DNA from 4 places in the Pseudomonas sp. 1928-m genome. Region 4 is predicted to be linked to each of the others. Evidence: riboswitches for the same ligand, from Rfam matches in the RefSeq annotation. Region 4 holds a riboswitch; each other region holds the start of a gene.
What was found. A riboswitch is a leader RNA that binds a small molecule or an ion and turns the genes downstream of it on or off. The one in region 4 is predicted to bind cobalamin.

Region 1 (5,476 bases), on a different contig from region 4:
CGTTGACCCACAGAAGCACGGTACGGGCATCGGTCGAGCACTGCTCAGCGATGCGGTGACACGCCTCGGCGCGAACCAGGTCGATGTCAATGAACAGAACCCCAAGGCACTGGGTTTCTACCTGAGCCAGGGCTTCGCAGTAGCAGGCCGCTCACCGCTGGATGATGGCGGGCGGCCTTTTCCGATTCTGCACCTGCGCCTCGCTTGATGCGTTAGCGGAACGGCGGCTCGTCGAAGCTGCGCAGCTTGCGCGAATGCAGCGAGTTGAGCTGGTTGCGCAGCAGATCGAGCGCGGTGATGCCGATATGCAGGTGCTGGGTGACTGCGCGCTCGTAGAACGCGCCGGCTGCGCCGGGCAGTTTGATCTCGCTGTGCAGCGGCTTGTCCGAGACGCACAGCAGCGTGCCGTAGGGCACGCGCAGACGATAACCTTGGGCGGCGATGGTGCCGCTTTCCATGTCCACGGCCACGGCGCGGGACAGGTTGATCAGCGGTCGCTCCTGGGCCCAGCGCAGTTCCCAGTTGCGGTCGTCGTAGGTCAGCACGGTGCCGGTGCGCAGGCGCTTCTTCAGCTCATCGCCCTCTTCACCGGTCACCAGCTTGGCCGCTTCCTGCAGCGCCTGCTGCACTTCGGCCAAGGCCGGCAGCGGAATATGCGGTGGCAGCACCCGGTCGAGGATGCCATCGCGGCGCATATAGGCGTGGGCCAGCACGTAGTCGCCGATAGTCTGCGACTGACGCAGGCCACCGCAGTGGCCGATCATCAGCCAGCAATGCGGGCGTAGCACGGCCAGGTGGTCGGTGATGTTCTTCGCGTTGGATGGGCCGACGCCAATATTGACCAGGGTGATGCCGTGGCCGTCGTCGGCCTGCAGGTGGTAAGCCGGCATCTGGTAACGGTGCCAGATGACGTTCTCGATGATCGCCTGCATCTCGCCTTCGGCCATGCCGCGCTCGATCACCACGTTGCCCGGCAGCACCATGCGGTTGAAGCGCGACTCACCGACCAGCATGTCCAGACCATGGCGGATAAATTGGTCGACGTAGCGGTGGTAGTTGGTCAGCAGAATCCACGGCTGCACATGCCGCCAGTCGCTGCCGGTGTAATGCACCAGACGGCGCAGGGAGAAATCCACCCGTGCCGCATCGAACAGCGCCAGGGGCAGCGGGTCGGTGTTTTCCCAGTCGTACAGGCCATCGGCGGTGCCGTCGGTGGCGGCAGACAGATCGGTACTGGGGAACACCCGCGCCAGTTCGGCGGCGGTCACCCCGGAGCCGGCCAGCTCATCGCCCTGCTCGACCACATAAGGATAGGGAATATTCTGCTGGCTGATGCCCACTTCCACGCGCACGGTGAAGTCGCTCATCAGCGGGCGCAGCTGCTCCAGCAGGTATTTACGGAACGCCGCCGGATGGGTGACGGTGATGCTGTAGGTGCCCGGCACCTGCACCTTGGCGTAGGCGCGCACGGTGGTCGGCACTTCGCCCTGACACAGGTAGATCAAACGCAATTCGGGGTAGCGAAACTGGCACTGCTGGGCGGCATCGGGTTTGACACGCTCTTTCAGGTAGCGCTTGAGCGCCTGGCTAAGGGCGGTGGTCGCCTGCAGGTGCAAGGCGGCCAGACGATCCACCGCTTCTTCAGCGGTATTGGCGACAATAAAGTCATCGGAACAAGGGTTCACAAGGCACCTTCCTGGCTGATCTCAATGGCTCTATCTTGCCCTGATCCGCCGCGCTTGCGATAGCGCGGCGTTGCTCGCGCAGGCTACTTGAGCAGCGCTTGCAGATCCTCGGGCAGCGTCTGCGGGGTCAGCGGACCGACCCGGCGTGTACCCGGATTACCCAAGGGAAACAGCCCCAGCAATGAGCCAAGACTGCCGGGGATGCGCAGCAGTTGCGCCAGACCCTCGGCCCAGTCACGCTGACGCCAAGCCCAGGCCAGCATCCATAGGTGGCTGCGCAGGTGTTCACTGAAATAGCGCTGGCCGAGAATATGCGCCCGCTCCAGATGGCGCAGCTCGGCGGCGGGGTCAAGGCCGCGCTGGGCGCGGGCCAATTGGTATTCCTGCCAGAAGGCTTGTTCGCGGGTCATGGCAACGCTCCTCTCTATTAAGCTGCGTTGCCAGTCTGCAAGTGCGGGGCGGCACCCAGGTCAAGCAACAACAGCTAATCTTCAGCAACCCAATTATCTAGAGGAAAACGCATGCCGCGCGCCCTGCTCACTCTTGTGCTGTGCCTGTTACCCAGTGTTCTGCTGGCCGATAGCCTGGACGGCCATTACCTGACCACGCTGGACGGCCAGCCAGCCGAGATGCACCTGCGCAGCCAGGGCCAGCAGGTCACGGGGGAATATGTGGAGGGCGGCAGGTTGCGCCTGCAGATCAGCGGCAGCTTTGACGGTCAGCTGCTCAGCGCGCAGATCAGCGAAGCGCAATCCGGGCAGTTGATCGCCAATATGAATGCCACCTACGCCAACGGCGTGCTCAACACCCATATCGCCGCGCGCAATCCGACGACTGGGGCAACCCTGGAGCGCAAGGCGCTGTTCCACCGGCAAAACCTTAGTGCTGCAGCGGCCACGCCAAGTAGCAACCCGAGCAGCAACGCAACACGCGACCCGGCGCTGATCGGCACCTGGGTGCACGAGAAGATCATCAACAGCGGCGGCGCCAGCTTTGCCTCGATGACCACCCAGATGATTCTGCAACTGAGTGATGACGGCAGCGTTTCGCAATGGACACGCAGCGTGGCAGGTGGCGCCGACTGGAACTACGACAGCCCTGGCGAGCTGCAATACAGCGGCCGCTGGCAGAGCAACAACGGCCTGCTGGAGGTGCAGATGCAGGGCCGCAGTGACTACCAGCCTGCCGCCTACTATCGCTTCAGTGACCAGTACCTGGTCACTGAGAGCAATACCGGCAAGCTGATCTGGCAGCGTCGCCGCTAAGTGATCAGGCCGGCTGGTGCAGACGCGCGTTGAACAACGGCCCGCGGCTATAAGCCGACAGCGCCTTGGCGGCGGCCAGCACACCCAGATCAACCAGTGGCTCAATCAGGATCACGCTCATATAGGCCAAACCGAAGCTGCCCACCGCCGCCAGGTTCTCGCCAGAAAAGCCGTTGCCGTAGAACGCCCAGAAGCCGACCCAGGCAACGATACCGCCCTGATAGGCCGTCGACAGCGCCAGCGCCTGCTTGTAGGAGAGGTCCACGTATGCGGTGCCCGGCGCGATGATGCGCTTGGCCAGCAGGCTGATAGCCCACAGCGGCACCAGCAGCGTGGTGACGTTCATGCCGTACTGCGGCAGGTCAAACTGGGCAAACAGCAAACCCTGCAACAACAGGCCAAGCGCCAGACCGATAGCCGTGGCACCGGCACCGAACAGCAGAAGCAGCGTCGAGCCCAGAATCAGATGCACCTCGGAGACGCCCACGGGGTGATGCGGCAATACCTCGAAGAAGCAGAACACCAGGGCAGTGGTCAGCAGGCTACGCAGCGCCAGGGCGGCAGCGCCACCGTTGCTGCGTACGCTGTCGAGGGCAAGCTTGGCCGTGAGGCCAAAGGCACCTGCGGCGGTTGCATAACTAAGAAAGAGTTTGGCGCCAGTAACGACTTCGGGTTCGATGTGCATAGAGATTCCTGTACCGCGCCCACCGCGCGATGATCTGGATTGAGGGATTGGGCATAAGCGCCCGGCTTCGATGGCAGGTCTCCTGGCTCACGGCTTGACACTGCGCCCGCCTTCCCGACCTTGCGGTCAGTGGCATCTGGGCGTTATTCACCGTTTACAGTTGCGGGGGCAGCCAGGGCATTGGCGACGTGCGCCGCACCCTGTTCCCTTTTCATCCAGTCGCATAAATGCGAACCGGAACCATCGGCGGCCACCTTACCCGGCGGCTAAGAGAAATGACAGAGCCAGGCGCCTTACGCCGTATGACGCAAGCAGGTGAAGACGCCACTGGCATTGGCGCACAGCTGCCCCTGAGCATCATGCAGCGTGGCCTGCACTGCGACCTGTCGCCCCTCGCGCTGCTGCACACGGGCTTCGGTGCGGAGCGGCAAAGCCGCAAGACCAATCGGGCGCAGGTAATTTACCTGCAGGCTGGCGGTCACATAGACCTCTTCGGCGCTGGCCTGCGAATACACCGCCAGCCCCAGCGCCGCATCGAACAGCGTGGCGGTGTAGCCGCCGTGCACTCCGCCGAGCGGATTGAAGTGCACAGCCGGCGGCTGACTGCTGAAGCTCGCCACTCCGGCTGCGGCCTGCAGCTGAGAGATACCGTAGTCCGCACCGATATCACCGGCCAGCCAGGCCTGTAACTGCTGAAAAAGACTGGCGTGCATGCTCGACGCCTTAGATCAAATGCGGCGTGCTGCGCGCCACCAGCGCGTCAACATCCAGCCCACGCGGCAAGGTGCCGTAGACCCGACCGCCCTGCCCGCCCAGACGGCTGGCGATAAAGGCATCGGACACTGGCGCATTGCCGGCTTCCAACAGCAGCTTGGCTTGCAGCGCTAGGGCTACGTCTTCAGTCAGCTGACGGGCGCGGTACTGAATATCTGCGGTATCGCGAAAATCCGCCTGCAGTTGCGTGATATGGGATTTCAGCCGCGCATCACCATGGCCATCGCCCAACTCAGCGAACAGCGCATCGAGCACGCCCGGCTCCTTGGACAGGGCGCGCAGCACGTCCAGGCACTGCACGTTGCCCGAGCCTTCCCAGGTCGAGTTGACCGGTGCTTCGCGGTACAGCCTTGGGAGGATGGTGTCCTCGACATACCCGGCGCCACCCATGCATTCGGCGGCCTCGTTGATCATGGCCGGCGCGCGTTTGCAGATCCAATACTTGCCTACGGCGGTAACCAAGCGGGCGAACTTGTCTTCCTGATCAATGTGCGGATTGTCCAGCGCTTTGCCCATGCGCATGGTCAGCGCCAGCGCCGCTTCGCTTTCCAGAGCCAGATCGGCCAGTACGTTCTGCATCAGCGGCTGCTCGCTCAGTACACGGCCGCCAACCTGGCGATGGGCGCAGTGGTGTGCGGCCTGGGTCAGGGCCTGACGCATCAGCGCGCTGGAGCCGATCATGCAGTCGAAGCGGGTCAGCGCGACCATCTCGATAATGGTCGGCACACCACGGCCTTCTTCGCCGACCATCCAGGCCAGGGCGCCGCGAAACTCCACTTCGCTGGAGGCGTTCGACCAGTTACCCAGCTTGTTTTTCAGGCGCTGGATATACAACTCGTTGCGCGTGCCGTCTGGGCGATGGCGCGGCAGCAGAAAGCAGGTCAGGCCCTTGGTGGTGTACGCCAGGGTCAGGAAGGCGTCGCACATCGGCGCCGAGCAGAACCACTTGTGCCCCACCAGCTCATAAGCCTGCCCGGGGCCACCGAGGCCCACCGGGTAGGCGCGCGTGGTGTTGGCGCGCACATCGGTGCCGCCCTGCTTTTCGGTCATGGCCATGCCGATGGTCG
Region 2 (5,476 bases), on a different contig from region 4:
CGCGTTACCCGCGCCATTTTTCGCCGGGAATCACGATCATCGAGAAATACGGCGAGGACATCGGTTCAACCTCATCCAGCGGCACGATGCGCTGGTTGCCCATGGTGGCGCGCTCAACGTAGTGGGCGCGGTCGTCGATGCCCAGCTCCTGCAACACGCGGCGGACTTTCTCGAAATTACGCCCCAGTTTCATGATCACGGCGGCTTCGGCGCTGTGCAGGCGCTGCTTGAGTTCGTCTTCTGGCAACACGCCGGAGAGCACGCTCAAACTCTGGTTGCGGTACACCAGCGGGGTGCCGAGCACCGAGGCGCAGCCGAGCATGGAGCACACGCCGGGCACCACTTCCACGTCGTAACGGTCGGCCAGGCGGTCGTGCAAATACATATAGGAGCCGTAGAAAAACGGGTCGCCTTCGCAGATCACCGCCACATCAAAGCCGGCGTCAAGCCGGGCGGCGATCTGCACCGCGCAGGTGTCGTAGAAATCGCTGATCACATCTTCATAGCTCAGCGGCGCGGCGAGTTTTTCCGTGGTCACCGGGTACACCAGCGGCAGGCGCTGCTGTGTGTCGCTCAGGTGCTGTTCGATAATGCCGAAGGCGTTGCCGCCCTGGCCCTTGTTGGCTTTGGCCTTGGCCACAAAGTAGCCGACCACCGCTGCCGATTGCAGCAGGCGCAGGGCTTTGAGGGTGATCAGCTCCGGGTCGCCGGGGCCGACGCCGATGCCGAGCAGGCGGCCTTTTTGCATACTCATCACTCCACCTCCGTGGCCAGGGCGTTGACCGCTGCCACCGCCATGGCGCTGCCGCCGCGACGGCCGCGCACAATCACATAGGGCACGCCACGGCTGTCGGCGGCGAGGGCGTCCTTGGATTCCGCCGCGCCGATAAAGCCCACCGGCATGCCGATAATCAACGCTGGTTTCGGCGCGCCAGCGTCGAGCATTTCCAGCAGGTAAAACAGCGCGGTGGGGGCGTTGCCGATCACCACCACGCTGCCTTCCAGATGCTCGCGCCAATGTTCCAATGCGACTGCCGAACGGGTATTGCCGAGTGCGCGGGCCTGCTCAATTACGCCGTCGTTATGCAGGGTGCAGATCACCGGGTTGTTGGCGGCCAGGCGCGGGCGGGTGATGCCTTCGGCGACCATCCGCGCATCGCAGAGAAGCGGCGCGCCCTTGGCCAACGCAGCGCGGCCAGCAGCGCCGGCACCGGGGGAGAAGCGCAGGTCCTGCACCACATCGACCATGCCGCAGGCGTGGATAACCCGCACCGCGAGCTTTTCCAGGTCTACCGGGATCGCCGACAGGTCAGCCTCGGCGCGAATGGTGGCGAAGGATTGGCGGTAGATTTCCTGGCCGTCGCGGATGTACTCAAGCATCGCTGTTTCCTGTTGCGCAGTGGGCGGCGAACCAGTCGCCGGCCTCGTCGATAGTCATGGCGCTGGCCTGCAGCTGACCGAAACCGGCCGCCTCGGGCGTGCGTTGATAAAGCTGGTAATGCCCGGCGCTGCTGGCCAGCAGGGTGAAGGGCGCGGTATGCGCGGCGGCGCAGGAGCGCGGGCAGGCGCTGAGATGTACCTGCGGGCGCGCCGTGCTAGCTCGCAGGCGTTCGGCCAGGCGCAAGGCATCAGCTTTGCTGTCGGCCAGGCCTTTGCCGCAGGCGGCTGAGCCGGTGCAGGCGATCAGATGGCTTAACGGTTCCTGCGCATCGGTGAGCAGGCCCAGTTCGGTCAGCTTGTGCAGCAGCTTGTCTGCCGATTGCTCGGGGATATTGGGCAGCAGCAGACCCTGCCAGGGCGTCAGGCGCAGGCTGGCATCGCCATATTGCTCAGCCAGATCGGCCAGTGCTTTGAGTTGCGCAGCGTCGATCCGGCCCAGACGTGAAGCGGCGGCAACCATGCAAAGGGCGTTTTGCTGCTGTGGATAAATGCCCATCGGCGCGCGTGGGCTGACTGGTTTGTGTTGCCAATCGGTCGGTGGCGCCTGCACGGCAAAGGGCAGGCGCGTTTGCAGCTGTTGCAGCAGTTGGCTGGGCGATATTGCGGCGAGCAGCTGGCGCATCCGGCTATGTTCATTACCCGCTAGCTGGAGAAACAGCCTGAGCAGTTGTTCCACCAGCGGTACGGCTTGCTCAACGTCGACCACGCCCAGCGGCTGATCACCCGGGCAACCGGCCAAGCCAAAGGCCAAGCGAGCCGGCGTGCCGGGCAGGGCGCTCAGCCAGATATCGTGGGGGTGTTCGAGCATGGCCAGGGCTTCGCCGCCGTCCAGCTGAATAGCGAACTTGGCCGATAGCCCATGCAGCGCAGGGGTGGCTTGCAGCAGCTCAAGCAACGCGGCGGCCAGCGGGCGGGTGTCGAGCAGGGCGTGCGGATCAAGGCCGGCGGCGGGGCTGAGCAGCAGGTTGCGCACATCGTCGGCGGCCGGGTTACTTGGGCCGAGGCCGGCGGCCAGCAGGCGCTCGATCAGTTCGGCCTGCTGGCCTGGCAGCACGCCGCGAATTTGCAGATTGCTGCGGTTGGTCAGTTCCAGCACGCCGCTGGCGCAGCGCTCTGCTGCCTCGGCAATAGCCCGTGCCTGCTGGCTGCTGAGCACGCCGCCAGCCAGCTTGACCCGGCAGATGCCACCGTCCAGTGCCGGAACGATACGCAGCAGGCCGGGGCACGCCGATCCCGGTTTTTCGGGGCGTGGGGCAGGCAGATCGGCGGAGGTTAGACAGTCGCGCAAACGGTTCACCAGCTACTACGACGCGGCGACCGAACCAGCGAAACCCGCCCACAGGGGGTTTCATGGCATCGGTACACCCCGCCCGATGTTGGCACTCGCGACTAGCGTCGTCGGCAGGTCTCCTGGCTGACAGGTCATCATCTGGCGCGGCCTTCCCGGTTACCCAGTGGCACAGTTGCGGCAGACTCGCTGTTTACAGTTGCGGGGGCAGCTCGGTCACGATCAGCGGATCGCTCCGGATTCCCTCTTAGGCCCTATGCACAATGGCGGTGGGCACCGACGAAGGCGCTATTATGCCCGCTTTGCGCGCGGGCACGACAGCCAGCTGGTCGGGCGACGCGCTGATGACGGTTTGAGGAAAGCGCATGACGGCCTGGTTAACCCTGGTGGGTATCGGTGAAGACGGCTATGCCGGCCTGGGTGAGGCGGCGCGGCTGGCGTTGGGCGAGGCGCAGTGGATCGTCGGCAGCCCACGGCAGCTGGCGCTGTTGCCTAGCGATCTGCCGGGGCAGCACGAACTCTGGCCGAGCCCATTCAGCCTGGAGCAGGTCCTGGCGCGGCGCGGTACGCCGGTCTGCGTGTTGGCCAGCGGTGATCCGCTGTTCTACGGCGTTGGCGCGAGCCTGGCGCGGCAACTGCCGGCCGAGGAATTGCGGGTGTTCTCTGCGCCCTCATCCGTCTCACTGGCTGCTGCTCGGCTGGGTTGGCCGTTGCAGGAGGTGACGGTGCTGTCGCTGGTGGCGCGGCCGTTGGCGGCGCTGCAGGCGCAGATTTTCCCCGGCGCGCGGCTGTTAGTTTTGAGTAATGACGGCGACAGCCCGGCGGCCGTGGCCGAGTTGCTACGTGAACGCGGTTTTGGTCCCAGCCGTTTGACCGTGCTGGAGCACCTGGGCGGCGATCAGGAACGGCGCATCGATGGTCTGGCCAGCGATTGGGCCGTATCACGCGTCGCCGATCTCAATCTGCTGGCAATCGACTGTGTGGCTGGTGCCGATGTGCGCCTGCTGCCGCTCACTCCGGGGTTGCCGGACGACGCCTATCAGCACGACGGCCAGCTGACCAAGCGCGATGTGCGCGCCATCACCCTGGCGCGCCTGGCGCCGCAACCGGGTGAGCTGCTCTGGGATGTCGGCGCGGGTTGCGGCTCCATTGGCATCGAATGGATGCGCGCGCATACAAGTTGCCGAGCGCTGGCCATCGAGGCCGATGCCGGTCGTCAGGCGCATATCCAACACAACCGCGATGCTCTCGGCGTGCCGGGCCTGCAACTGGTCGCCGGCCGCGCGCCCGAAGCCTTGGCCGGATTGGCGGCGCCGGATGCGATCTTTATTGGCGGCGGGGTGACCATCCCCGGTGTGCTGGAGCAGTGCTGGGCCAGCCTGAAACCGGGCGGGCGTTTGCTGGCCAATGCCGTGACCCTGCAAAGCGAAGCGGCGCTGGTGGCTTGGCGTGAGCAGGTCGGCGGCGAACTGACCCGCATCAGCGTGGCCCAGGCGCAGCCGTTGGGCGGCTTCGACACCTGGCGCAGCGCCTTGCCAATCACCCTGCTGGCGGTGCGCAAGCTGTGAGCCCGCGCATTCTGCTATTGGGCGGCACCACCGAGGCGTTGTGTTTGGCGCGGCGGCTGAGTCCCGAAGCCATCTACAGCCTGGCCGGGTTGGGCCGGGTGCCGGATGACTTGCCCTGCCAGGTACGCGTCGGCGGTTTTGGCGGGGCTGAAGGCTTAGCGCGATTTATCCGCGAACAGGGCATCGAACTGCTGCTCGATCTGACCCACCCCTATGCCGCGCAGATCAGCGCCAACGCAGCGCGCGCTTGCGAGTTTAGCGGAATTGCTTGCTGGGCGCTGCGCCGCCCTGGTTGGCAGGCCGGCGAGGGTGATGACTGGCGTGAAGTGGACGACTGGGCCGGTTTGGTTGCGGCGCTGCGGGATTTTCAGCGCCCGCTGTTTACCCTTGGCCGCGAGCCACTGGAGCATCTGCATGAGATTCCCCTGCATCAGCACTGGACCGTGCGCTGCCTGACGGCCCAGACAGCCGTGCCGCGTGCGGAAATTATCGGGGCGCGCGGGCCGTTCGCGCTGGATGAGGAACGCGCGTTATTCGCCCGCCTGGGCACCGATGTGCTGATCAGCAAGAACAGCGGCAGCCAGTCCACCGAGCCGAAATTGCAGGTGGCGCGGGAGTTGGGTCTGCCGGTGCTGCTGCTGCGCCGGCCCGAGTTACCAGCGGTGGAGCGCGAGTTTGCCAGCCTCGAAGCGCTGGCCGAGGCGCTGCAGATTCTCGGGATATAGCTGAGTAGGATGGGTGCTAACCCATCAGCGGATTGATGGGTTAGCACCTAGGCGGCCCCACCCATCCTACGGTCTTCAGCAGGCCGGAATGTAGCCCGGATAAGCGCAGCGCAATCCGGGGGACCGCGTCCCGGATTGCGCCAAGGCTTATCCGGGCTACAGGGGGGGTAGGTGCAAGGTAGGGTGGATGACGCTGTTTTCATCCACCATCGCAGTTGGTGGATGGGTGAAGCGTCATCCACCCTACGTGCTACGTGCTGCCACTCAAGCAAAAAATCCCCTGTTAGACTGCCGCCCCGCTTTGGAGGCCGCCATGACCACGCCCGTTTCCCCATACGCCCGCATTCTGTTTGTCGGCCCCGACCTGGCCGAGGGCTCGTTTGCCGAGCTATTTCGCCGGCGTCTGGTTGAGCTGCGCGGTGAAGCGGCGCTGGCCGATATCGTCGACACCAGCG
Region 3 (5,476 bases), on a different contig from region 4:
GGTGCGCCGCTTGGCCTGCGCGCCCTCGCCCGGATCGTTGACGATAAACGGGTAGATATTCGGCAGCGGGCCGAGAATCGCGCTCGGCCAGCACTGCGCGGACAGCCCGACGCTCTTGCCCGGCAGCCATTCCAGATTGCCGTGCTTGCCTACATGAATGACGGCGTTCGCCGCAAATGCCCTACGAATCCAGCAGTAAAACGCCAGGTAACCGTGCGGCGGAACCAGATCCGGGTCGTGATACACCGCCGCCGCATCCAGCTGATATCCGCGCGCCGGCTGGATGCCGACAAAGGTCAAACCGAAGCGCAGGCCGGCGATCATCAGCCGGCCGCTGCGGAACACCGGGTCGCTTTGCGGCTCGCCCCAACGTTCGCGCACCGCCTGCTGGCTGGCCGCCGGCAGGCTGTGGAAGAACGCCAGGTACTCATCCAGCGCCAGGCTCTGCGCGCAGGGCCGCGCGTCGAGGCTGTCCAGATCATTAGTCACACCGCCGAGCAGTTGGTGGATCAGTGCGGTGCCGCTCTCGGGCAATCCTTCCACCGGATAGCCCTGCTGTTGCAGCGCCTTGAGAATATTTAGCGCCGCCGCCGGGGTGTCCAGGCCAACGCCATTGCCGATACGCCCATCGCGGGTCGGGTAGTTGGCGAGGATCAGGGCGATGCGCTTGTCGGCGTTGTTTTTGTGCGCCAAGACGACCCAGTTGCGCGCCAGCTCGGCGACGAAGTCCATCCCCGGCAGATGCGGCTGGTAACAGACCACATCGCTCTGGCTGCGCTCGCTGCGCCAGGCCAGGCCCTTAAAGCTGATCGGCTGGGTGATCAGGCGGCCGTCCAGCTCTGGCAGCACGATATGCATGGCCAAGTCACGCGAACCCAGGCCCTGGGCATTGGCTTGCCACTGTGCATGGTTATCCAACGAACAAATGGCTTGCAGCACCAGGATATCGCGGCGGAAGGGCCTTGCGCTCGGCGCTTCCGGGTTGGACAGGGCGAAGGCCGTGGTGTTGATAATCAAGCGGGCATCGGCTTCGTCCAGCCAGTCCTCGACTTGGGTAAGACAGGCCGCCTCCTTAAGGCTGGCCACGGCAATCGGCAGCGGATTAAGGCCCTGGGCCTGCAGCCGCTGGCAGAACACGTCGATAAACCCGGTATTCGCCGCCTGCACCTGAGTGCGGTAGAACAGCAGCGCCGCCACCGGCGCATCAACCTGCCAATTGGCTTGCCAATCGGCCAAGCTCGGATTGGCCAAGTGCGGGTGATACAGGCCAACGCGTGGCAGCGGCTGCGGTTCTGCCCAAGAATAATCGCGCTGCAGCCACTGGCTGGCGATGCAGTTAAACAGCTGCAGCGCATTGCCCGCACCGCCCTGGCGTAGGAACTGCCAAAGCCGCTCAGCCTCGGTCACTGACACAGTGCTCAAGGCCATCAGCTCCGGATCAGGGTTGTCGCAACCCGGCACCATAATCACCTGCGCACCGCGCTCGGCCAGTTCGACCAACCGCTCGATGCCGTAGCGCCAATAGCTGACGCCGCCGTGCACGGAAATCAGGATGACCTTGGCGTGCTGCAGCACCTGCTCAACGTAGAGATCCACCGAGGCGTGATTGCTCAGCTGCGCCGGGCTGGCCAGGCGCAGGCTGGGGTAATCCGCCGGCAGCTGCCGCGCCACTTCGGCCAGCAACGACAGGTGCGAATCGCCGGTGCACAGAATCACCAGCTCGGCCGGGGTCTGGCCGAGGTCGGCGATGCTGTCGACCGGCAGCTGGCTGCCGGGCTGGGTGCGTAATAGATGCATGGGCAATTCACCTGTGGGAGGGGTCGGGCGGCGAACCGCTTTAGCCGCGACAGGCCCTATAAGGCTCGCGGCTAAAGCCCCTCCCACATATTTAGGCCAGCGCTGCTTGCAGCTCGGCTTCGATGACGGCCTGATCCAGTGTCTGGCCAATCACCACCAGGCGGGTGATGCGCGGCTCATCGGCCTGCCAGGCGCGGTCGAAGTGTTTATCGAAACGCTGGCCAACGCCTTGCAGCAGCAGACGCATCGGCTTGCCGGGAATCGCCGCAAAACCCTTGATACGCAGAATGCCGTGTTTGCTGACCGCATCCTTCAGCGCTTGCAGCAGACGGGCTTCCTCGGCTTCAGGCAGTTCCACGTGGAACGAGGCGAACTCGTCGTGATCGTGGTCTTCATGGCCTTCCAGATCATGGTGGGTCTTTCGGCCCTCGATATGCAGCTCGGTCTCGCAGTTCAGGCCCAGCAGCACGTCCAGCGGCAGCTCGCCGCCATGGGCTTCGATGATTTTCACCGCCGGTGGCAGCTCCTCGGCCACTTCCGCACGCACCGCAGCCAGGGCGGCGGCGTCGAGCAGGTCGGCCTTGTTGAGGATCACCAGGTCGGCGCTGGCCAGTTGGTCGGCGAACAGCTCGTGCAACGGCGATTCGTGGTCCAGATTCGGGTCGAGCTTGCGCTGCGCATCAACCTGATCGGGGAAGGCGGCGAAGGTGCCGGCTGCCACGGCCGGGCTGTCGACCACGGTGATCACCGCATCCACGGTGCAGGAGTTGCGGATTTCCGGCCAGTTAAAGGCCTGTACCAGCGGCTTGGGCAGTGCCAGGCCGGAGGTTTCAATAAGGATATGATCCAGCTCACCGCGACGCGCCACCAGCTCGCGCATCACCGGGAAAAATTCTTCCTGCACGGTGCAGCACAGGCAGCCGTTGGCCAGTTCGAAGATGCGCCCGTTGGCTTCTTCTTCGCTGCAACCAATGGAGCACTGCTTGAGGATTTCGCCGTCGATGCCCAGCTCGCCGAATTCGTTGACGATCACCGCAATGCGCCGCCCGTCGGCGTGGCCGAGCATGTGCCGCAGCAGAGTGGTTTTGCCGGCGCCGAGAAAGCCGGTAACGATGGTGACGGGAAGTTTGGCGAGGGTTTGCATGGCGAGTCCTGCGTGACGTCGAAAGAAAGACGAGCAGGAGGCGGCACAGACATGACAGCCACGGGGCGTCAGCCAACACCACCGGATCACCCCGCCCGGTTGTCGAAAACGTGACGAGGCAGGTCTCCTGGCTCACGACCGGGCTGGCGTAGGTACACCGGCTACTCCCTTCGCCTTCCCGCGCTGACGCAGTGGCTGTTGTGCTGCAGCGCTTGGGCGGCAGAACAACGCAAGGGTACGAGTCGTTTACAGTTGCGGGGGCAGCCAAGGCATCAACCTTGTTCCCTCTTAGCTTCGTGGGCATGCCCACGAAGAACCTCGAACGCGACAAGGCTACGCAGGCCATGGCGGCCGGTCAATCACGGTTGACCACTGCCGGCCGCCATGTTGAGCTACGCCGCTGCACACACCGAGCGCTCTTAGATGATGCCCAGCCCTGCCGATACTCGTCCCGCGGCCACTATTCAAGTGGTCGCCGGGCTTGGCTGCCGCAGCGGCTGCAGCGTTGAAGATTTATCCACATTGCTGGTTCACAGCCTGCAGGCGCACGGCCTGACTGTGGATAACCTGGCCGGGCTGGCCAGCATCGCGCATAAACGTGCCGAGCCGGGCCTGCTGGCACTGGCTCAGCGCCTCGGTTTGCGGTTGAGCTGTTTTAGTGCGGAAGAACTGCTGCCCTATCAGCTCCTAGTGCAAGGTTCGTCGCTCACCCTGACCGCCACCGGCAGTCCTGCCGTCGCCGAACCCTGCGCCCTGGCCCTGGCGGAACGCCTGAGCGGCCAACCGGCCCGTCTGCTCGGCGAGAAAACCCGCAACGCCAGCGCCACCTGTGCGCTGGCGTCGATTGCACCCAAGGATCTGTCATGACCGTTTACTTTATCGGCGCCGGCCCCGGCGACCCCGAGCTGATCACCGTCAAAGGCCAGCGCCTGCTACGCAGCTGCCCGGTGATTCTCTATGCCGGTTCGCTGGTGCCAGCAGCAGTGCTCGAAGGCCATAACGCCGAGCAGGTGATCAACACCGCCGAGCTGCATCTGGATGAAATCATCGAGCTGATTAGCCAAGCCGATGACAAAGGCCAGGATGTGGCCCGCGTGCACTCCGGCGACCCCTCGCTGTACGGCGCGATTGGCGAGCAGATCCGCCACCTACGCCGGCTGGGCATTGCCTTCGAGATCATCCCCGGGGTGACCGCCACTGCGGCCTGCGCTGCCCTGCTGGAAAGCGAGCTGACCTTGCCCGAGGTGTCGCAGACGCTGATTCTCACGCGCTACGCGAGCAAGTCGAATATGCCAGCGGGCGAGGCATTGGGCGACCTGGCCCGCCACGGCGCGACCATGGCCATCCACCTGGGCGTGATGCATCTGAGCAAGATCGTCACTGAGCTACTGCCGCATTACGGCGCGGATTGCCCGATTGCCGTGGTCCATCGCGCCAGCTGGCCGGATCAGGATTGGGTCAGCGGCACCCTGGCCACCATCGAAGAACAGGTGCGCGCCAAAGGCTTTCGCCGCACCGCGCTGATCCTCGTCGGCCGCGTGCTGCACGCCGAACAGTTCGCCGACTCGGCGCTGTACAACGCCGAGCATCGGCACCTGTTCAGGTCAGCGGACGACTAGCTTAGAGATGAATTTCCGCACCCTTGATGCCGAGTAGGCGCAGCTCTTCGATCAGGCCATTGAGGTCGGCGAAGGACTCCACCTGCTCCTGGTCATCGACCAGAAAGAAGCTGGTGCCTGCGCCTTTCTTCAACAGCACGATCCATTCCCGGGTATTGGCCGGGTTGGCGATGATATGGGTATCAAAGAGCACGCCTTGCGCCTGCTTGCTCTTTATATCTTCACGCCGCATCAGCTGGCTCCTGCTTACTCAACCGTGACGCTCTTGGCCAAATTGCGCGGCTGGTCGACGTCGGTGCCCTTGAGCACGGCGACGTAGTACGACAGCAGTTGCAGCGGAATGGTGTAGAGGATCGGCGCCAGGGCGTCGTGGATATGCGGCATGTTCACCACGTGGGTGCCCTCGCCATTGCTCATACCGGCCTGCTCGTCGGCAAACACCACCAGCTCGCCACCACGGGCGCGCACTTCCTGCAGGTTGGATTTGAGCTTTTCCAGCAGCTCGTTGTTCGGTGCCACGGTGACCACCGGCATATCGCTGTCGACCAACGCCAGCGGGCCGTGCTTAAGCTCGCCAGCCGGGTAGGCTTCGGCGTGGATATAGGAAATTTCCTTGAGTTTGAGCGCGCCTTCCATTGCAACCGGGTACTGCGCGCCACGGCCGAGGAACAGGCTGTGGTGCTTTTCGGCGAACAACTCGGAGACCTTCTCCACCACGCTGTCCATGGCCAGGGCTTCGCCCAGACGCGTTGGCAGGCAACGCAGTTCATCCACCAGCTCGGCTTCCAGACCTTTATCCAGGGTGCCACGCACCTGACCGAGGGACAGGGTCAGCAGCATCAGCGCGACCAGCTGGGTGGTGAAGGCCTTGGTCGACGCCACGCCGATTTCCGGGCCGGCCTGGGTCAGCAGGGTC
Region 4 (5,476 bases):
GCCGTTTTCATCGACGTTGGCCCAGCGCAGCACGTCTTCGCGCTTGATAAACAGGCGCGCATGCTCGGCCGCCTGCCAGCTGAGGCCCAGGCTGCTGCTGCCCTGGTTATCGGTATGAGTCTTGCCCGCGCCGTGCTTGCGGTCTTCGGCCTGGCTCTCGCGGTAGCCTGCGCTAAGGCTGAGGCTGCTGCTCAGCGGCTGCACCCACTGGCCGTACCAGTCGCGCTGGGTCTGACGGAACTCGGTGCGGGTCAGGCTGTTTTCATAGTCGTTGTTGATATGGTCATGCCCCAGCAGCCATTCACTGCGGCCGAGGGTGCTGTCGAGGTGCCCGGAGAAGCGCGGGCTGATGCTTTCCACCCGCGTGCCCTGGTGGTAGCGGCTGCCCCAGGACGAGCCGATGCCGTCCTGATCGCTGTGGCTGTAATCGAGGTTGGCGGCGAGGTTGTCGTGCAGCTGCTGTTGCAGGGCGAGGCGGTGCAGCTGGGTCTTGCTGTCGAACCAGTCGCTGGAGGTGCTCTGCTTGCGGTCGGCGCGGCGCTGGGCGCTGCTGAGGCTGCCGGGGTAGAGCAGCTCGTCGTCCACCGTCTGGTATTCGTAGAGCGCATGGCCGCCATCGTGGTCATAGCGCAGGCGGGCGAAGGCGTTGCTGTAGCTGGCGTTGTTGTGGTCACGGTAGTTGTCGGCCGTGCGCGACTCGCCGCTGAGGAAGGTGGAGAAGCCGCCTCCCAGGGACTGCGCCAGATGGCCGCGAAAGGCTTCGAGGTCATGGCTGCCACGAGTGGTTTCGATATAGGCCTCACTGTCGCTGGGTTGGCGAGTGATGATATTGATCACCCCACCCACCGCCTGGTCGCCATACAGCACGCTGCCGGCACCACGGATAATCTCGATGCGTTCGATATTGCTCAGTGGCACGCTGCTCAGATCCGCGCCGGCGAGTGCCGGCTGATTGAGGCGGCGGCCATCGACCAGAATCAGGGTGTTGTTCACCGCGTTTTCGCCAAAGCCACGCAGGCTGAAGGTGGCGCGGCTGCCATCGCCGATCACGTCGCGCACCTGCAGCCCGGCTTCGCCGCGCAATACATCGACCAGCGAACTGGCGGCGCTGGCTTCGATCTGCTGGCGGTCGATCACCCGGACGCTGGCCGGGGCCGGGGTTTGCAGTGGGGTGGCGCGGGTAATCACCAGCGGCGGCAGCTCGATGGCGGCGTTGGCCAGGCTAAGGCCGGGAGCAAGGGCCACGGCGAGGGCAAGACGGGACAGATTCACTGAGAAGATCCTCAAAAGGTCGAACGACTTTTGAGAAGGGCAGGGGCAAGAACGGGCGCGCGGGCGCAGCCTGAGCTTGACGGTGATGCCCTCCGCAACACCAGTCACATCCAGCAAGGCCGGTCTCCGGGCTCTCGACGTGCGCCGCCTCGCCTTCCCGGGATAATCCAGTGGCGTTGAGGCGACGTGCAGAACGGCTCTGCGGTCGATTACCGTTGCGGGGGCAGCGCCGGGATGGTTCGTAAAGAACGCACCGGCTTCCCGTTTAACGCCGCTTCACTATGGAAGGGGCGCACCTTGGCGGAAGTAAAACGCCGCGCACCTTAATGCGCGGTTGAATGAATTACAAGCAAGCCTGGCTCAGCTCTGGATGAGCGGTATTCATGCAGAAAGGCTGGAGAGACGCGCGCGGATGGCGGCTTCGATACCTGCGCCATCCAGCCCACATTCGGCGAGCATCTGCGCCGGTTTGGCGTGCTCGACGTAATAGTCCGGCAGGCCCAGATGCAGCACCGGCTTGAGGATGCTGGCGTGGGCGAGGAACTCGCTGACCGCGCTGCCAGCTCCGCCCATTACGCTGTTCTCTTCGATGGTCACCAGCAGCTCGTGGCTGGCGGCCAGCTGGCGCACCAGGGCTTCGTCCAGTGGTTTGACAAAGCGCATATCGACCACCGTGGCGTCGAGTGCTTCGCCAACTTTGAGCGCTTCACTGAGCTGCACACCGAATACCAGCAGGGCCGTTTTGCTGCCTTGGCGACGAACCACGCCCTTGCCGATGTCCAGTGGCTCCAGGCCCGCTTCGATGGCGGCATTCGGGCCGCTGCCGCGCGGATAACGCACCGCCGCCGGGCCGTTGAACAGGTGGCCGGTGGTGAGCATGCGGCGCAGCTCGTTTTCATCGCTCGGGGTCATCACCAGCATGCCGGGGATGCAGCGCAGGTAGGAAATATCGAAGCTGCCGGCGTGGGTCGGGCCGTCTTCGCCGACCAGGCCGGCGCGGTCGATGGCGAACAGCACATCGAGGTGCTGCACGGCCACGTCATGAATCAGCTGGTCATAGGCGCGTTGTAGAAAGGTCGAATAGATCGCCACCACCGGCTTGGCACCGTCGCAGGCCATGCCGGCCGCGAGGGTCACGGCGTGCTGTTCGGCGATGGCCACGTCGAAATAGCGCTCGGGGTAGCGTTCACTGAACGCCACCAGGTCCGAGCCTTCTTTCATCGCCGGGGTAATGCCGACCAGGCGTGGGTCCTGCGCGGCCATATCGCAGAGCCATTGACCAAATACGCTGGAGTATTTTGGGCCGCTGGCTTGCTTGGGTGCGGCTGGCGCGTTGATCGGCTCCAGCTTGGTGATGGCGTGATAGCCAATCGGGTCGGCTTCGGCTGGGGCGAAGCCCTTGCCCTTCTTGGTCACCACATGCAGAAACTGCGGGCCGTCGAGGTCGCGCATATTGCGCAGGGTGGCAAGCAGGGTCGGCAGATCATGGCCGTCGATGGGGCCGATATAGTTCCAGCCCAGCTCCTCGAACAGGGTGCCGGGCACCAGCATGCCCTTGGCGTGTTCTTCGGTCTTGCGCGCGATTTCCCAGGCACCCGGCAGGCGCGAGAGGATTTTCTTGCTGCCCTCGCGCATGCTGGCGTAGGTGCGGCTGGAAAGGATCTTGGCCAGGTAGTTGGACAGCCCGCCGACGTTCTTGGAGATCGACATGTCGTTGTCGTTGAGGATCACCAGCATATTGGCGTTGACGTCGCTGGCGTGATTCAGCGCCTCGAAGGCCATGCCTGCGGTCAGGGCGCCGTCGCCAATCACCGCTACGGCCTTGCGCCGCGAACCCTGAATGCGCGCCGCAATCGCCATGCCCAATGCCGCGCTGATGCTGGTGCTGGAGTGGCCAACGCCAAAGGTGTCGTACTCACTTTCCGAGCGCCGCGGGAAGGCGGCGATGCCGTCCTTTTGCCGCAGACTGCCCATCTGTTCGCGGCGGCCAGTGAGGATCTTGTGCGGGTAGGCCTGATGGCCGACGTCCCACACCAGGCGATCATCTGGGGTGTCGAAGACGTAATGCAGGGCCACGGTCAGCTCAATTACGCCGAGGCCCGCGCCGAAATGCCCGCCGGTCTGCCCGACCGTATACAACAGGTATTGGCGCAGCTCGTCGGCCAGGGTTTCCAGCTCGGCTTCGCCCAGACGGCGCAGCTCGTCCGGCGTGTTGGCGCGGTCTAGAAGGGGCGTCAGCGGGCGCTCACGGGGAATCTCGTGGAAGGTCGTCGGCATCAGGCAGATCGTTATAGGTGTAAAAGATGCGGCAGTTTACCCGAAGCGCCGGAAACTGCCCAAACATGGTTCGGCTCAACGTAACCCGTAGCCCGGATGCAATCCGGGGAATGTTCTCCGAGGCTCCCCGGATTGCATCCGGGCTACGGTATGTGGGCTACCAGGTATCGATGCAGCGCTTTTTGCCCTCGCGGGTTGCAGGCTTGGGCGCGGCGTTGAGGCCGCGCAGCAGCCAGGCGCGGGTTTCCAGCGGGTCGATCACCGCATCAATCTCGAGAAAGCTGGCCATATTGATGCCTTTGCCGTTCTGGTAGGCCTTGGCTACCAGCTTGTCGAACAGCTGTTGGCGCGCGGCGGGTTCTTCCACCGCCGCCAGTTCCTTGGCAAAGCCCAGGCGCACTGCGCCCTCCAGGCCCATCGCGCCAAACTCGGCGCTGGGCCAGGCGATGGTAAACAGCGGCGAATGGAAGCTGCCGGCGGCCATGGCCTGGGCGCCCAGGCCGTAGCCCTTGCGCAGCACCACGGTGAAAAACGGCACGGTCAGGCTGGCGGCGGTGACAAACATGCGCGAGACGTGGCGTACCGTGGCCTGCTTCTCCGCCTCCGGGCCGACCATAAAACCGGGGGTGTCGCACAGCGACAGCAGCGGGATATCGAAGGCGTCGCACAGCTGCATAAAACGCGCGGCCTTGTCGCCGGCCACTGCGTCGATGGCACCGCCCAGGTGCGCAGGGTTATTCGCCAGCAGGCCGAACGGCTTACCTTCGATGCGGATAAACGCAGTGATCAGCCCCGGTGCGAACTCACGGCGCAGTTCCAGCACCGAGTCGCGGTCGGACAGGGTGGCGATCACCTGGCGGATGTCATACACGCGCAGGCGGTTTTCCGGAATAAGGTGGCGCAGCTCGCGTTGATCGGCGCAGCTCCAGTCGCTGAGCGCGCCCTGGAAGTAGCTCAGGTACTGCTTGGCCACCTGCACCGCTGCCGCTTCGTCCGCCACTCGCACGTCGATGACGCCATTGGGCCCTTGCACGCTGACCGGGCCGACCTGTTCCGGTTTGAAGCTGCCCAGGCCGCCGCCTTCGATCATCGCCGGGCCAGCCATGCCGATGGTCGCGTTGTCGGTGGCGATAATCACATCACAGCAGCCGAGTAGGGCGGCGTTGCCGGCAAAGCAGCGCCCGGACACCACGCCCACCAGCGGCACCAGGCCGGAGAGCTTGGCCATGCCGACAAAGGTGTGGCAGTCCAGCCCGGCCACGCCGACGAAGTCGGTATCGCCCGGCCGGCCGCCGCCGCCTTCGGCAAACAGCACCAGCGGCAGGCGCCACTGCGCGGCCAGGCCGAGCATGCGGTCGGTTTTCTTATGGTTCATCACGCCCTGGGTGCCGGCGAAGACCGTGTAGTCGTAGGCGATGGCCATGCAGCGCGCCGCCTGGCTGCCGAACGTCTCGGCATTGACTGTGCCAATACCCGCCACCAGGCCATCAGCCGGGCTTTGTTCGATCAGCTCTTCCAGCGAACGGCGGCGCCGTTGCGCGGCAATCGCCAGGGCTCCGTATTCGCTGAAGCTGCCGTCATCCAGCAAGTCCGCCAGGTTCTCGCGCACGGTACGTTGGCCAGTTTTGCGTCGTTTGGCCACGGCCAGGGGGCGGCGCTCGTCGCGGGTGACGGCATGGCGTTCGAGCACTTCGGCCAAGTCCGCGCGGATGTGCGCCAGGTCCAGGCTCTGTTCGTTCTGACTGGCGGCGACGATCACGTCGGCAGGCTCGATAAACAGCAGCGGCTGCCCTTCATTGATCGCGCTGCCAACCTGCACGGCCAGCTGGCGGACGATGCCGCTATGACTGGCGGTGACGACAAACTCCATCTTCATCGCTTCCAGCACGGCGATGCTCTGGCCGACGGCCACGGCATCGCCTTCTGC

Region 1: it holds a riboswitch for cobalamin, as region 4 does, so the genes downstream of both, P3C18_RS04900 (energy-coupling factor ABC transporter permease) here and P3C18_RS11540 (TonB-dependent receptor) in region 4, are expected to answer to the same signal.
Region 2: it holds a riboswitch for cobalamin, as region 4 does, so the genes downstream of both, cobG (precorrin-3B synthase) here and P3C18_RS11540 (TonB-dependent receptor) in region 4, are expected to answer to the same signal.
Region 3: it holds a riboswitch for cobalamin, as region 4 does, so the genes downstream of both, cobW (cobalamin biosynthesis protein CobW) here and P3C18_RS11540 (TonB-dependent receptor) in region 4, are expected to answer to the same signal.

What each region holds. Positions count from the first base shown of each region.
Region 1 is NZ_JARIXO010000001.1:1,106,209-1,111,684, reverse strand. It holds gene P3C18_RS04920 (GNAT family N-acetyltransferase) at 1-208, shown strand, start outside; gene amn (AMP nucleosidase) at 213-1,685, opposite strand; gene P3C18_RS04910 (DUF3703 domain-containing protein) at 1,769-2,095, opposite strand; gene P3C18_RS04905 (hypothetical protein) at 2,207-2,950, shown strand; gene P3C18_RS04900 (energy-coupling factor ABC transporter permease) at 2,955-3,635, opposite strand; cobalamin riboswitch at 3,690-3,895, opposite strand; gene P3C18_RS04895 (PaaI family thioesterase) at 3,929-4,348, opposite strand; gene P3C18_RS04890 (acyl-CoA dehydrogenase family protein) at 4,359-5,476, opposite strand, start outside.
Region 2 is NZ_JARIXO010000001.1:261,980-267,455, forward strand. It holds gene P3C18_RS01160 (precorrin-2 C(20)-methyltransferase) at 5-757, opposite strand; gene P3C18_RS01165 (precorrin-8X methylmutase) at 754-1,380, opposite strand; gene cobG (precorrin-3B synthase) at 1,373-2,728, opposite strand; cobalamin riboswitch at 2,823-3,024, opposite strand; gene cbiE (precorrin-6y C5,15-methyltransferase (decarboxylating) subunit CbiE) at 3,094-4,296, shown strand; gene P3C18_RS01180 (cobalt-precorrin-6A reductase) at 4,293-5,021, shown strand; gene P3C18_RS01185 ((2Fe-2S) ferredoxin domain-containing protein) at 5,335-5,476, shown strand, end outside.
Region 3 is NZ_JARIXO010000001.1:246,946-252,421, reverse strand. It holds gene cobN (cobaltochelatase subunit CobN) at 1-1,797, opposite strand, end outside; gene cobW (cobalamin biosynthesis protein CobW) at 1,889-2,941, opposite strand; cobalamin riboswitch at 3,041-3,277, opposite strand; gene P3C18_RS01105 (cobalamin biosynthesis protein) at 3,365-3,808, shown strand; gene cobM (precorrin-4 C(11)-methyltransferase) at 3,805-4,560, shown strand; gene P3C18_RS01095 (hypothetical protein) at 4,562-4,792, opposite strand; gene glmS (glutamine--fructose-6-phosphate transaminase (isomerizing)) at 4,807-5,476, opposite strand, start outside.
Region 4 is NZ_JARIXO010000002.1:440,335-445,810, reverse strand. It holds gene P3C18_RS11540 (TonB-dependent receptor) at 1-1,272, opposite strand, end outside; cobalamin riboswitch at 1,372-1,587, opposite strand; gene dxs (1-deoxy-D-xylulose-5-phosphate synthase) at 1,654-3,549, opposite strand; gene P3C18_RS11530 (carboxyl transferase domain-containing protein) at 3,707-5,476, opposite strand, start outside.